DNA from 2 places in the Pseudomonas sp. HD57-3 genome. Region 2 is predicted to be linked to the other one. Evidence: riboswitches for the same ligand, from Rfam matches in the RefSeq annotation. Region 2 holds a riboswitch; the other holds the start of a gene.
The links. A riboswitch is a leader RNA that binds a small molecule or an ion and turns the genes downstream of it on or off. The one in region 2 is predicted to bind cobalamin.
Positions count from the first base shown of each region.

Region 1: it holds a riboswitch for cobalamin, as region 2 does, so the genes downstream of both, cobO (cob(I)yrinic acid a,c-diamide adenosyltransferase) here and AC0R79_RS17390 (CbtB domain-containing protein) in region 2, are expected to answer to the same signal.

Region 1 is NZ_CM148568.1:2,082,294-2,087,766, forward strand. Features, by position in the region: gene AC0R79_RS09430 (C40 family peptidase) at 1-254, shown strand, start outside; gene AC0R79_RS09435 (C40 family peptidase) at 473-1,009, shown strand; gene AC0R79_RS09440 (PQQ-dependent sugar dehydrogenase) at 1,075-2,388, opposite strand; gene AC0R79_RS09445 (hypothetical protein) at 2,454-3,038, opposite strand; cobalamin riboswitch at 3,205-3,430, shown strand; gene cobO (cob(I)yrinic acid a,c-diamide adenosyltransferase) at 3,512-4,123, shown strand; gene AC0R79_RS09455 (cobyrinate a,c-diamide synthase) at 4,120-5,415, shown strand; gene bluB (5,6-dimethylbenzimidazole synthase) at 5,412-5,473, shown strand, end outside.
Region 2 is NZ_CM148568.1:3,888,271-3,893,743, reverse strand. Features, by position in the region: gene nfuA (Fe-S biogenesis protein NfuA) at 1-566, shown strand, start outside; gene cobM (precorrin-4 C(11)-methyltransferase) at 673-1,419, opposite strand; gene AC0R79_RS17400 (cobalamin biosynthesis protein) at 1,511-1,924, opposite strand; gene AC0R79_RS17395 (CbtA family protein) at 1,921-2,622, opposite strand; gene AC0R79_RS17390 (CbtB domain-containing protein) at 2,634-2,831, opposite strand; cobalamin riboswitch at 2,954-3,175, opposite strand; cobalamin riboswitch at 3,886-4,095, shown strand; gene cobW (cobalamin biosynthesis protein CobW) at 4,195-5,268, shown strand; gene cobN (cobaltochelatase subunit CobN) at 5,272-5,473, shown strand, end outside.

The sequences.
Region 1 (5,473 bases), 1.8 Mb from region 2:
ACGTGGATGCGCCGCTGGTTTCTCGCAGCAACCTCGAGCCGGGCGACCTGCTGTTCTTCGCCACCAATGGTCGTCGCGGTCGTGTAAGCCACGCCGGGATCTACCTGGGCGACAACCAGTTCATCCATTCCAGCTCTCGTCGCAGCGGCGGTGTTCGCATCGACAGCTTGGGCGACAGCTACTGGAGCAAGACTTTCATCGAAGCCAAACGCGCTTTGGCGAACGCTCCAACCGTGGTTACCGCTCGCAAGTAATCACGCCTTTGTCGTCACGTTCGTGGCGACAAGCGGTACTTCAGGGGCAATAGACTTAAACTTTACAAGGTGAAGTTAAAGTCTTACTTGAAGTTTGCCGCGTAGCCGCTAGAATCCTGATCTATATTGATGGCAAACCGCCTGCGTCCCAACGCAGGCGGTTTTGTTTTCTGTCGAATCGGCAGTCAAAGCCTCAGCCAGATCAGGATGTTCTGCATATGACGATGTCGGCCCGCTTTGCCTTGATGTTCTTCGCAGCGCTGCTCAGTGGCTGCGCCAGTCGCACTCCGCCGCCTGCGCCGGTGGTTCGCGCTCCGATCGTGTTCGGATCCTCCCAGGCCTTTTCCCCCGCTGCCGAAGACGTGCTGTTCCGCGCGCTCGGGCTGGTGGGCACGCCTTATCGCTGGGGCGGCAATACGCCGGATTCGGGCTTCGATTGCAGTGGCCTGATCGGTTTCGTCTACCGCGACGCCGCGGGCATAAGCCTGCCGCGTTCGACCCGCGAGATGATCGTGATGCAGGCGCCGAATGTCGGCAAGGAAGGGCTGCAAACCGGCGACCTGATCTTCTTCGCCACCAATGGCGGCTCGCAGGTCAGCCATGCCGGAATCTACGTCGGGGAAGGGCGCTTCGTTCATGCGCCGGCCACCGGCGGCACGGTGAAGCTGGACAGCCTGTCGAAGGCGTATTGGCAGAAGGCTTATCTGAGCGCCAAGCGCGTTCTGCAGCCGGAGCATCTGGCGCATAACCCGTAATCCAGATACATAAAAACCCGTGGGAGCTGAATGGCTCCCACGGGTTTTTTAATGCCTGCAATACGCTAGCGGGCCGCTGACACCCGCCACACCTTGTTCCCCACGTCATCGGCTACCAGCAGTCCGCCTTGTTGGTCGATCACCACGCCGACCGGGCGACCCAACGCGTTCTCGTCCTTGTCGAGGAAACCGGTCAGCACGTCCACGGGCGTTCCGCTCGGTTTGCCAGCGGCGAACGGTACGAAGATCACCTTGTAGCCACTGTGCGGTTTGCGGTTCCACGAGCCGTGCTGGCCGATGAACGCGCCTTCCTTGAACTGCGCCGGCAGGCGATTGCCTTCAGCGAAGGTCAGGCCCAGTGACGCGGTGTGCGGGCCGACGGCGTAGTCGGGAGCGATGGCCTTGGCCACCATGTCCGGCCGCTGTGGTTCCACGCGCACGTCGATGTGCTGGCCGTAGTAGCTGAACGGCCAGCCATAGAAGCCACCGTCCTTGACCGACGTGATGTAGTCCGGCACCAGATCGCTGCCGATTTCGTCGCGCTCGTTCACGGCAGTCCACAGCGCACCGCTTTGCGGCTCCCAGGCCAGGCCGTTGGGGTTGCGGATGCCCGATGCGAAGATCCGGTGGTTGCCGGTGGCGCGATCCACTTCCCAGATCGCCGCACGGCCTTCTTCCTGATCGAGGCCATTTTCGCCGACGTTGCTGTTCGAGCCGACCGTCACGTACAGCTTGCTGCCGTCTTTGCTGGCGATAACGTTTTTGGTCCAGTGGTGGTTGAGCGTACCGCCAGGCAGGTCGACGACCTTGATTGGCTGGCTCTTGATTTCGGTCGCGCCGGGCTCGTAGTTGAAGCGCAGCAGGCGATCGGTATCGGCCACGTACAGATCGTTGCCGACCAAGGTCATGCCGAACGGCGAGTTGAGGTTCTGCAGGAACACCGTGCGGGTCTCGGCCACGCCGTCATGATCGGCATCGCGCAGCAGGGTGATGCGGTTCGGGCTGGGAACGCCGGCACCGGCACGGCCCATGACTTTTTTCATCACCCAGCCACGAATGCCTTTGCTGTCGTCGGGTTTGGGCGGGGCGTTGGTTTCCGCCACCAGCACGTCGCCATTGGGCAATACGTACAGCCAGCGCGGGTGATCGAGATTCTCGGCAAAGGCTGCTACCTGCGTGCCTGCCGCTGCCGTCGGTTTCGCGCCGGCCGGCCAGCCGATGGCCGGGGCGATGTTCACCGTCGGGATCAGGGTCTTGTTCGGTTCGGGCAATCGGGGTGACGGGCCGGTGCCGTCGGAGACTTGCAGGCTGGAGGATTCACCACAGGCGGCGAGCCCTCCGGCGATCACGATGACGAAAACGAGCTGGGGCTTGCGCATTGCTGATCTTCCCTATGAATGCATTCTTAATCATAGAGAAGCGCACAAGCCCGATGGTTCAACCCTCAGCCGCGGGCTTCCTTGAACAGCACGGCAATGCCGGGGTGATAGTTGCCGGCTTCGCTGCGCAATTTGCGATAGGCGTAGGGAAAATACCAGGCGACGGCGCAGGTGTGTTCCTTTTGCAGGTCGTCGACCATGTCCTGCAGCTCTTCCGGGCTGGCGCTGTGCTGGGCTTTTTGCGGGGCGACGAACAGGCAGCCGAGTTTCAGGTCGCTGGCGTAGCTGATGCGCTTGGCATCGCTGGTGATATCTACCAGGGCCTGCGTCAGATTCAGGCTGGTGACGCGTGGCCAGCGTTGGGTGGCCTGAATGAAGGCGCGATCCTCGGCGCCAGCGATAAACAGGTCGGCGCGGGCATTGCGCTCGCCTTCTTCGTTTTGTTTGCGGGTGGCGGTGTCGCGCAGGGTGACCAGTTCGGCCATCCAGGCAGCGGCCGACAGCAGGCCGAGGTTGGCTTTTTCGTCGTGCCAGTAGGGCGTGTCATTGTCGCCGCGCACGGCGTTGTAGCGGTCGATACAGTCAAACCAGCGTTCCAGCACCGGGCGCAGGAATTCCAGCCGCGGATTGCTGATGATCATGCCTTGCATGGTGCTCTCCCTTGTTATTGTGATGTGCTCTCTGCAGTCAAAAAGCATGGCTCTTTGATATCACTGCTGACAGTGTGGCACAAGATTGGCGTCAGTTAATTGATCGGCGGCAGTTATTCGCCGCACAAGCCCCTCTTCAATTGACGCTCCACCCCCAACCCTCTAACCTTCGCGGCTTGTTTCAGGTGCTCTGTGGCGCATGTCGACAGAGTGAAACAGGGAAGCCGGTGAGGCGGGTCTTCAAGCGATGAACCCTCACGATCCCGGCGCTGCCCCCGCAACGGTAAATGAGTAAAAGCTGCGTCTGATGCCACTGCGTAAAAGCGGGAAGGCGCGCAGCCAGGCGCAAGCCGCTCATGAGCCCGGAGACCGGCCTGATCCATCCAGCGGCATCATGGTGGGCGATGCCAGGCTTGTTGCCGTCTATTCTTGTGCCTGCCCGCCGTTATCCAGCCTCAACGGAGAGCTCCCCCATGACTGATTCCCCCGAACGCGACGAGCGCCACCTTGCGCGCATGCAGCGCAAAAAAGCCGTCATCGACGAACGCATCGCCAATTCGCCAGACGAATGCGGCCTGGTGCTGGTGCTGACCGGCAACGGCAAAGGCAAAAGCAGCTCGGCGTTCGGCATGCTCGCCCGCGCCATGGGCCACGGCATGCAGTGCGGCGTGGTGCAGTTCATCAAGGGCCGCAACAGCACCGGCGAAGAGCTGTTCTTCCGTCGCTTCCCCGAGCAAGTGCGCTTTCATGTGATGGGCGAAGGCTTCACCTGGGAAACCCAGGACCGCCAGCGCGACATCGCCGCCGCCGAGGCAGCGTGGGAAGTATCTCGCGAGCTGCTGCGTGATCCGTCGATCGGTCTGGTGGTGCTCGATGAACTGAACATCGCCCTCAAGCACGGTTACCTCGATCTGGATCAGGTACTCAGCGATCTCCAGGCCCGTCCGCCGATGCAGCATGTGATCGTTACCGGTCGCGCCGCCAAGCCGGAAATGATCGAGATGGGCGACACCGTCACCGAAATGGGCATGATCAAGCACGCCTTCCAGGCCGGCATCAAAGCGCAGAAAGGCGTCGAACTTTGAATCAACCACGTCACTGCCCGGCGGTACTGATCGCCGCGCCGGCTTCCGGTCAGGGCAAGACCACCGTCACCGCTGCGCTGGCCCGTCTGCATCGCAATCAGGGGCGCAAGGTTCGCGTATTCAAGTGCGGTCCGGACTTTCTCGACCCGATGATCCTCGAGCGCGCCAGCGGTGCGCCGGTCTATCAACTGGACATGTGGATGGTCGGCGAGCAGGAAAGTCGACGTCTTTTGTGGGAAGCCGCCGCTGAAGCCGATCTGATCCTGATCGAAGGCGTGATGGGTTTGTTTGACGGTACGCCGTCGAGTGCCGACCTGGCCCGGCATTTCGGCGTGCCGGTGCTCGGCGTGATCGACGGCACGGCCATGGCCCAGACCTTCGGCGCCTTGGCCCTGGGCCTGGCGCGCTATCAGTCGGACTTGCCGTTCGCCGGCGTGCTGGCCAACCGTGTCGGCACTGTGCGCCATGCGCAATTGCTCGAGGGCAGCCTCACCGAAGGCCTGCGCTGGTACGGCGCGTTGTCCCGGGAAACCGGAATCGAACTGCCGAGCCGTCATCTCGGCCTGGTGCAGGCCAGCGAACTCAATGATCTCGATGTGCGCCTCGACGCCGCCGCCGAAGCACTGGCCGGCACTTGCGAGGTAGCGCTGCCACCGGCTGTGGAATTCGCCGCGCCTGAAATCATTGAGACCGAAAAGCTGCTCGAAGGCGTGCGAATTGCCGTCGCCCGCGACGAAGCCTTCGCCTTTACCTACGGCGCCAGTCTCGATCTGTTGCGGGCGATGGGCGCCGAGCTGAGTTTCTTCTCGCCGATCCGCGATGCGCAATTGCCCGACGCCGACAGTCTGTACCTGCCCGGCGGCTATCCGGAATTGCACCACGTTGCCTTGTCGCAGAACGCCGACATGCTCAAAGCGATCCGCGCGCATCATGCGGCCGGCAAACCGCTGCTCGCCGAATGTGGCGGCATGCTTTATCTGCTCGACTCGTTGACCGATGTCGAAGGCACCCGCGCTGATTTGGTCGGCCTGTTGAGTGGCGACGCCGTGATGCAAAAACGCCTCGCCGCGCTGGCATTGCAAGAAGTCGACCTGCCGGAAGGCCTATTGCGCGGCCACACCTATCACCATTCCCTGACCACCACCGAACTGACGCCGATTGCCCGTGGCCACAGTCCCAACGGCGGGCGTGGCGCGGAAGCGGTGTACCGGGAAGGGCGAATGACCGCCTCGTACGTGCATTTTTACTTTCCGTCGAATCCGTCGGCGATTGCCGCACTGTTGGTGCCATGACCGACAACGCCTTCACTGACGCCGAGCGCGAAGCGGTCTACCGCGCCATCGCCGAACG
Region 2 (5,473 bases):
CCGACGCCGCCCATGATTACCTGGCCGATCTGCTCTCCAAGCAGAACACCCCGGGCATCGGCATCCGCGTTTTCATCACCCAGCCTGGCACCCAGTACGCCGAAACCTGCATTGCCTACTGCAAGCCGGGCGAAGAGAAACCTGAAGACACGGCGCTGGGGCTGAAAAGCTTCACCGCTTACATCGACTCGTTCAGCGAAGCGTTTCTCGATGATGCCGTCGTCGACTACGCCACCGACCGCATGGGCGGCCAGCTGACCATCAAGGCGCCAAACGCCAAAGTCCCGATGGTCAACGCCGACAGCCCGATCAACGAGCGCATCAACTACTACCTGCAAACCGAAATCAACCCGGGGCTGGCCAGCCACGGCGGTCAGGTCAGCCTGATCGATGTGGTTGAAGGCGGCATTGCCGTGTTGCAGTTCGGCGGCGGTTGCCAGGGCTGCGGCCAGGCGGACGTGACTCTGAAGGAAGGCATCGAGCGCACCCTGCTTGAGCGTATTCCTGAGCTCAAGGGCGTTCGCGACGTAACCGACCATACGCAGAAAGAAAACGCCTACTACTAAGGTGTTCGCTGCGGCATAAAAAAAACGGCGCCCCGTGAGCGCCGTTTTTTTTTGATCGTTCCCACGCTCTGCGTGGGAATGCAGCCCGGGACGCTCCGCGTCCCATTCACGGTCTAAAAAGGTGCGCATGCCCCGCGCGATACAGCGACGACTCACTGAAATGATCGCTGCCCAACACCCGCCCGACCAGAATCAACGCCGTACGCCGAAACCCCTTGGCCGCCACCTTCCCGGCAATATCCTCCAGCGTCCCGACCACCCAGTCCTGATCCGGCCACGTCGCCCGGTGAATCACCGCGATCGGGCAATCCGCGCCGTAATGCGGCAGCAGTTCGGCAATGATTTTCTCCAGATGATTGACCCCCAGATGAATCGCCATGGTCGCCCCGTGCTGCGCCAGACTGCCTAATTCCTCGCCGGCAGGCATCGAGGTCTTGTCCGCATATCGGGTCAAAATCACGCTTTGCGAGATGTCCGGCAGAGTCAGTTCAGCCCCCAACAGCGCGGCGCACGCGGCGGTGGCGGTTACGCCGGGAATGATCTCGAACGGAATATCCAGCTCGCGCAAATAACGAATCTGCTCGCCAATGGCGCCGTACAAGCTCGGATCGCCCGAATGCACCCGCGCCACATCCTGGCCCTTGGCGTGGGCGGTCTTGATCAGGTCGATGATCTGTTCCAGGTGCAGTTCGGCGCTGTTGACCACGGTTTCAGCGCAATGACCTTCCAGCACCGCCGTCGGCACCAGCGAACCTGCGTAGATGATCACCGGGCAACTGCGGATCAGCCGCTGGCCTTTGACAGTGATCAATTCCGGGTCGCCGGGGCCGGCGCCGATGAAGTAAACGGTCATCGTTGGATCCTGTAAAAAAGGGGCAGGGCAGTGCTTCACCAGCCCTTGAGATGAAGAACGCTCATGATCAAAAGCGGGGATTATCGGGAATTTACGCCGCGCCGGCCAATGCCAGAGTTGCCTGAGCGTACTTTTGCCGGGAAATCAGCAGTTTTGCCGGGCCACTGATCAACTGTTCGGCGAGCGCCAGAGCAGCACTTTCCGCTACGCCGTAGCAGCCGGTGCGTTCGAAGGCGATCTGTGAATGATGACTCAAACGTTGCTGATAACTGGCCAGTTCCTCGCTGCTGAAATACAGCAACGGCAGCGCCAGCTGGGCGGCGAGTTCCTGCAAACCGGGTTCATCGCGCTTGAGGTCGATGCTGGCGAGCGCCTTGACCTTCTCAAGATCAATTCGGTGGGCCTGCAACGCCTGATCAAGCAATGCACGCAGCGTGCTGGCCGGGCAGCCGCGCTGGCAGCCCAGGCCGACCACGAAGGTCGGCGCTGCGCTGTCATCGGTCATGCGTGGTACTGACCTTCGCTTTTGCGGCGGAACAACCAGGCGCTGATCAGGCCCAGGGCCAGCCAGAACGCGACGTTGGTCAGCTGCGAAGCGATTTTGAACTGGGCTTCGAGTGCTTCCGGGGCGAGCATCGAATGCACTTCCGGTTGCGGCGCGCCGATCACGTGCGGCACGGCAAGGATCGCCACGCCGAGGATCTTCATCAGCCAGTGACGGCTGAACGCGATCAAGGACAGGCCGACAGCGGTGGAGGCCGCAGTGCCGATCCACCACATCTGCCGCGAGGCCAGATCCGCAGCGGCAGTGCCCGGCAGCTCAGGTGGCAGGCCCATGGTCGGGGCGAGCACGAAGGTCGCGTAACCGGCCAGGCCCCAGAGCAGGCCTTGCGAAGTCTTGGTCGGCGCACGCAGGGTGTACAGGCCCGCCAGCATCAGGGCGAAACCCACGGCAACCACCAGGTTGCCGCCAGTGGTGGAGACCACGCGCTGCCAGCCGTCTTCCGGCTCCCAGGCTTCGGCATCGTGGGTGTGGGCGGCGGTGCCGGCGGCGTGTTCGTGAACTTCGGCAACCGGTTCGGCTTTCTCGAAGGTCTCGGCCTGCAAAATCAGCGGCGAAACCCAGAAGCTTTGCAGCAACGTCAGGAGCAGGGCGGCCAGAAGGCCGGTGAAACCTGCGGTCTGCGCAATACGCTTGATCATGTCGTCAGGTCTCAGTGGCACGGGAACGCGGCGCTGTGGCGGGTATCGTGCGCGGCGTTGTGCACCGCTTCGATGTGCGAGAAACCGGCGAAATACACGAGGCACGCACCGAGGATCGACGCGCAGACGGCGGCGGTCAGGCGTTGGCTCAGGGTGGTGGTGCTGGAGATCTTGTCCGAATTGCTGCCGGTGCTGCTGATGATCGACATGGCGCTTCCCTCTGGAGTGTCAGCGGGTGAATAGAGCGCATGAAAACCCCTGCGGCCGGGCACGCAGAGGTTCGAACAGCGCCCGCCCACCGCGGGTTTGTTATGTTCAGTGACGCAAGGATGCGCACTGTGTGTTGCGGGCCGGTCTCCGGGCTCACGAGGGGTTGGCGTCTGGCCGACCTGCAAGCGTCACCTTCCCATGCCTGTGGGCACAGTGGATCTGACGCTTCGCTCGCTTACCGTTGCGGGGGCAGCACCGGACTGACATGGCTTTAGAGTAAAGCACATGATTCACCGGTTTCCCGTTTCACCCTGTGAAGGGCACCCGTAACAAGTTGTGTAGGAGACCATGAGGGGGGATTTGAGTCAATTGGGAACGGGATTTGGGGGCATATCCGTTGCTTCGGGTGCTGCCGCTGGCGGTTTCGCTCTTACAGCGAGTCACTTTTGGCAGACGCCCCAAAAGTAACCAAAAAGTCTACGCCCCGGCGTACGGCACTTCGCTTAGGCTCAGTGTTCCCTCGCTACGGTGTCCATCAGGGGGCATCGCCTACGGTTTGCTTCGCTGCACCTCCTCTCGATGTGTTCGACTTCGTCGAACGGCGCTACGCGCCTACCCCCTGATGGACACCTCCGCTCGGCCTGCCGAAGGGGCAAAAAATCAAAAGCCACATCAAAAGCCAGATCAAGAGCCCTTAAACACTCAACACGATGAGCGTTAGCTCAAGTACCGCTTTTGATCGCAAAGTCCGTCGGCAGGCTGAGTGGAGGGATTGATCCGGGGGTGGGAGCGCAGCGACCGTGCGGCGCAGCCGCATGCATCGAGAGGAGGTGCAGCGGAGCAAACCGTAGGCGATGCCCCCGGATCAATCCCGGAGCGAAGGAACCCCGAGCCTCAGCGAGGGGCCGTACGTCAGGGCGCAGACCTTTTGGTTACTTTTGGGGCGTTTGCCAAAAGTGACCCGCCGTAAGGGCGGAACCCTAAGAAGCCGTTACCGCAGCAACGGATATGCCCACAAAACCAACCTCCCATTGACCCATCCCCACACCCTGCGTAGCCTTGCGCTTTCGAGGTTCTTCGGCCCACGCCGAAGCTAAGAAGGGAACGCGGTCCAAGCCGCGGCTGCCCCCGCAACTGTGAACGGTGCTGTTCGCTGCCACGCCACTGCCAACTCAATCCAGAGCCAGCGGGAAGGCGCAGTGAATACCGGGCGAAGGCCCGAACACCGTCAGCCAGGAGACCTGCCTCGTCACAGATTCTCACTTTCAACCGGGCGGGGTGATCCGGTGGCGAACTCTCCAGGCACGCACCCGCGTTGCCGGTCTCGTCCCGTATGCCCGCCACCTTGCCAAAGGGCATCCGATGAAAACACTGGCCAAACTCCCCGTCACCATCGTCACCGGCTTCCTCGGCTCGGGCAAAACCACCTTGCTGCGGCACATGCTCGACAACGCCCAGGGCCGCCGCATCGCGGTGATCGTCAACGAGTTCGGCGAGCTGGGTATCGACGGTGAAATCCTCAAGCAATGCACCATCGGCTGCACCGAAGAAGAAGCCACCGGCCGCGTCTACGAACTGGCCAACGGCTGCCTGTGCTGCACCGTTCAGGAAGAGTTCTTCCCGGTGATGCGTGAACTGGTGGCCCGTCGCGGCGACCTCGACCACATCCTGATCGAAACCTCGGGCCTGGCCCTGCCGAAGCCGCTGGTGCAAGCCTTCCAGTGGCCGGAAATCCGCAGCGCCTGCACCGTTGACGCGGTCATTACTGTGGTCGACAGCCCGGCCGTGGCTGCCGGCACCTTCGCCGCGTTCCCGGATCAGGTCGATGCCCAGCGCAAACTCGATCCGAACCTGGACCACGAATCGCCGCTGCACGAGCTGTTCGCCGACCAACTGGCCAGCGCCGACCTGGTGATCCTCAACAAGGCTGACCAGACCAGCCCTGAAGACCTCGCGCGCGTTCGTCTGGAAGTCGCCGAAGAACTGCCGCCAGCGGTGAAAATCATCGAAGCCAGCAACGGTCGTCTGCCGCTGGACGTGCTGATCGGCCTCGGTGCCGGTTCCGAAGAACACATCGACAGCCGCCACAGCCATCACGATCACCACCACGGTGAAGGCGATGACGATCACGACGACCACGATCACGACGCCTTCGACTCGATCTCCATCGAACTGCCGCAAGCTGACGAAAGCCTGTTGCTCGATGCGCTGACGCAACTGGTGGTTCAGCACGGCATCCTGCGGGTCAAAGGCTTCGCGGCGATCCCGAACAAGCCGATGCGTCTGCTGATTCAGGGCGTCGGTACGCGTTTCGACAAGCACTTCGACCGTCAGTGGGGCGCCGATGAGGTGCGCGTGACGCGTCTGGTGTTGATCGGTCAGGAGCTGGACGCAGCCCAGCTCGAAGCGCAACTGCGCGCCGCGCTCAGCGTTTAAGCCATGCACCTGCTCAGGACCCAGCCCGGCGGTTTCGTGTCGGATGACAACATTGCCGACCTTGGACAAACCCCCGCCGAGCTGGTGATCCTGTGCAGCGGCGATTCCAGCCTTGCGCTGCTCGCCGAAGCGGCGCAGCAACTGCCCGAGGATTACCCGAGCGTGCGGCTGGCCAACCCGATGCAGGTGCAGAACCATGCGTCGG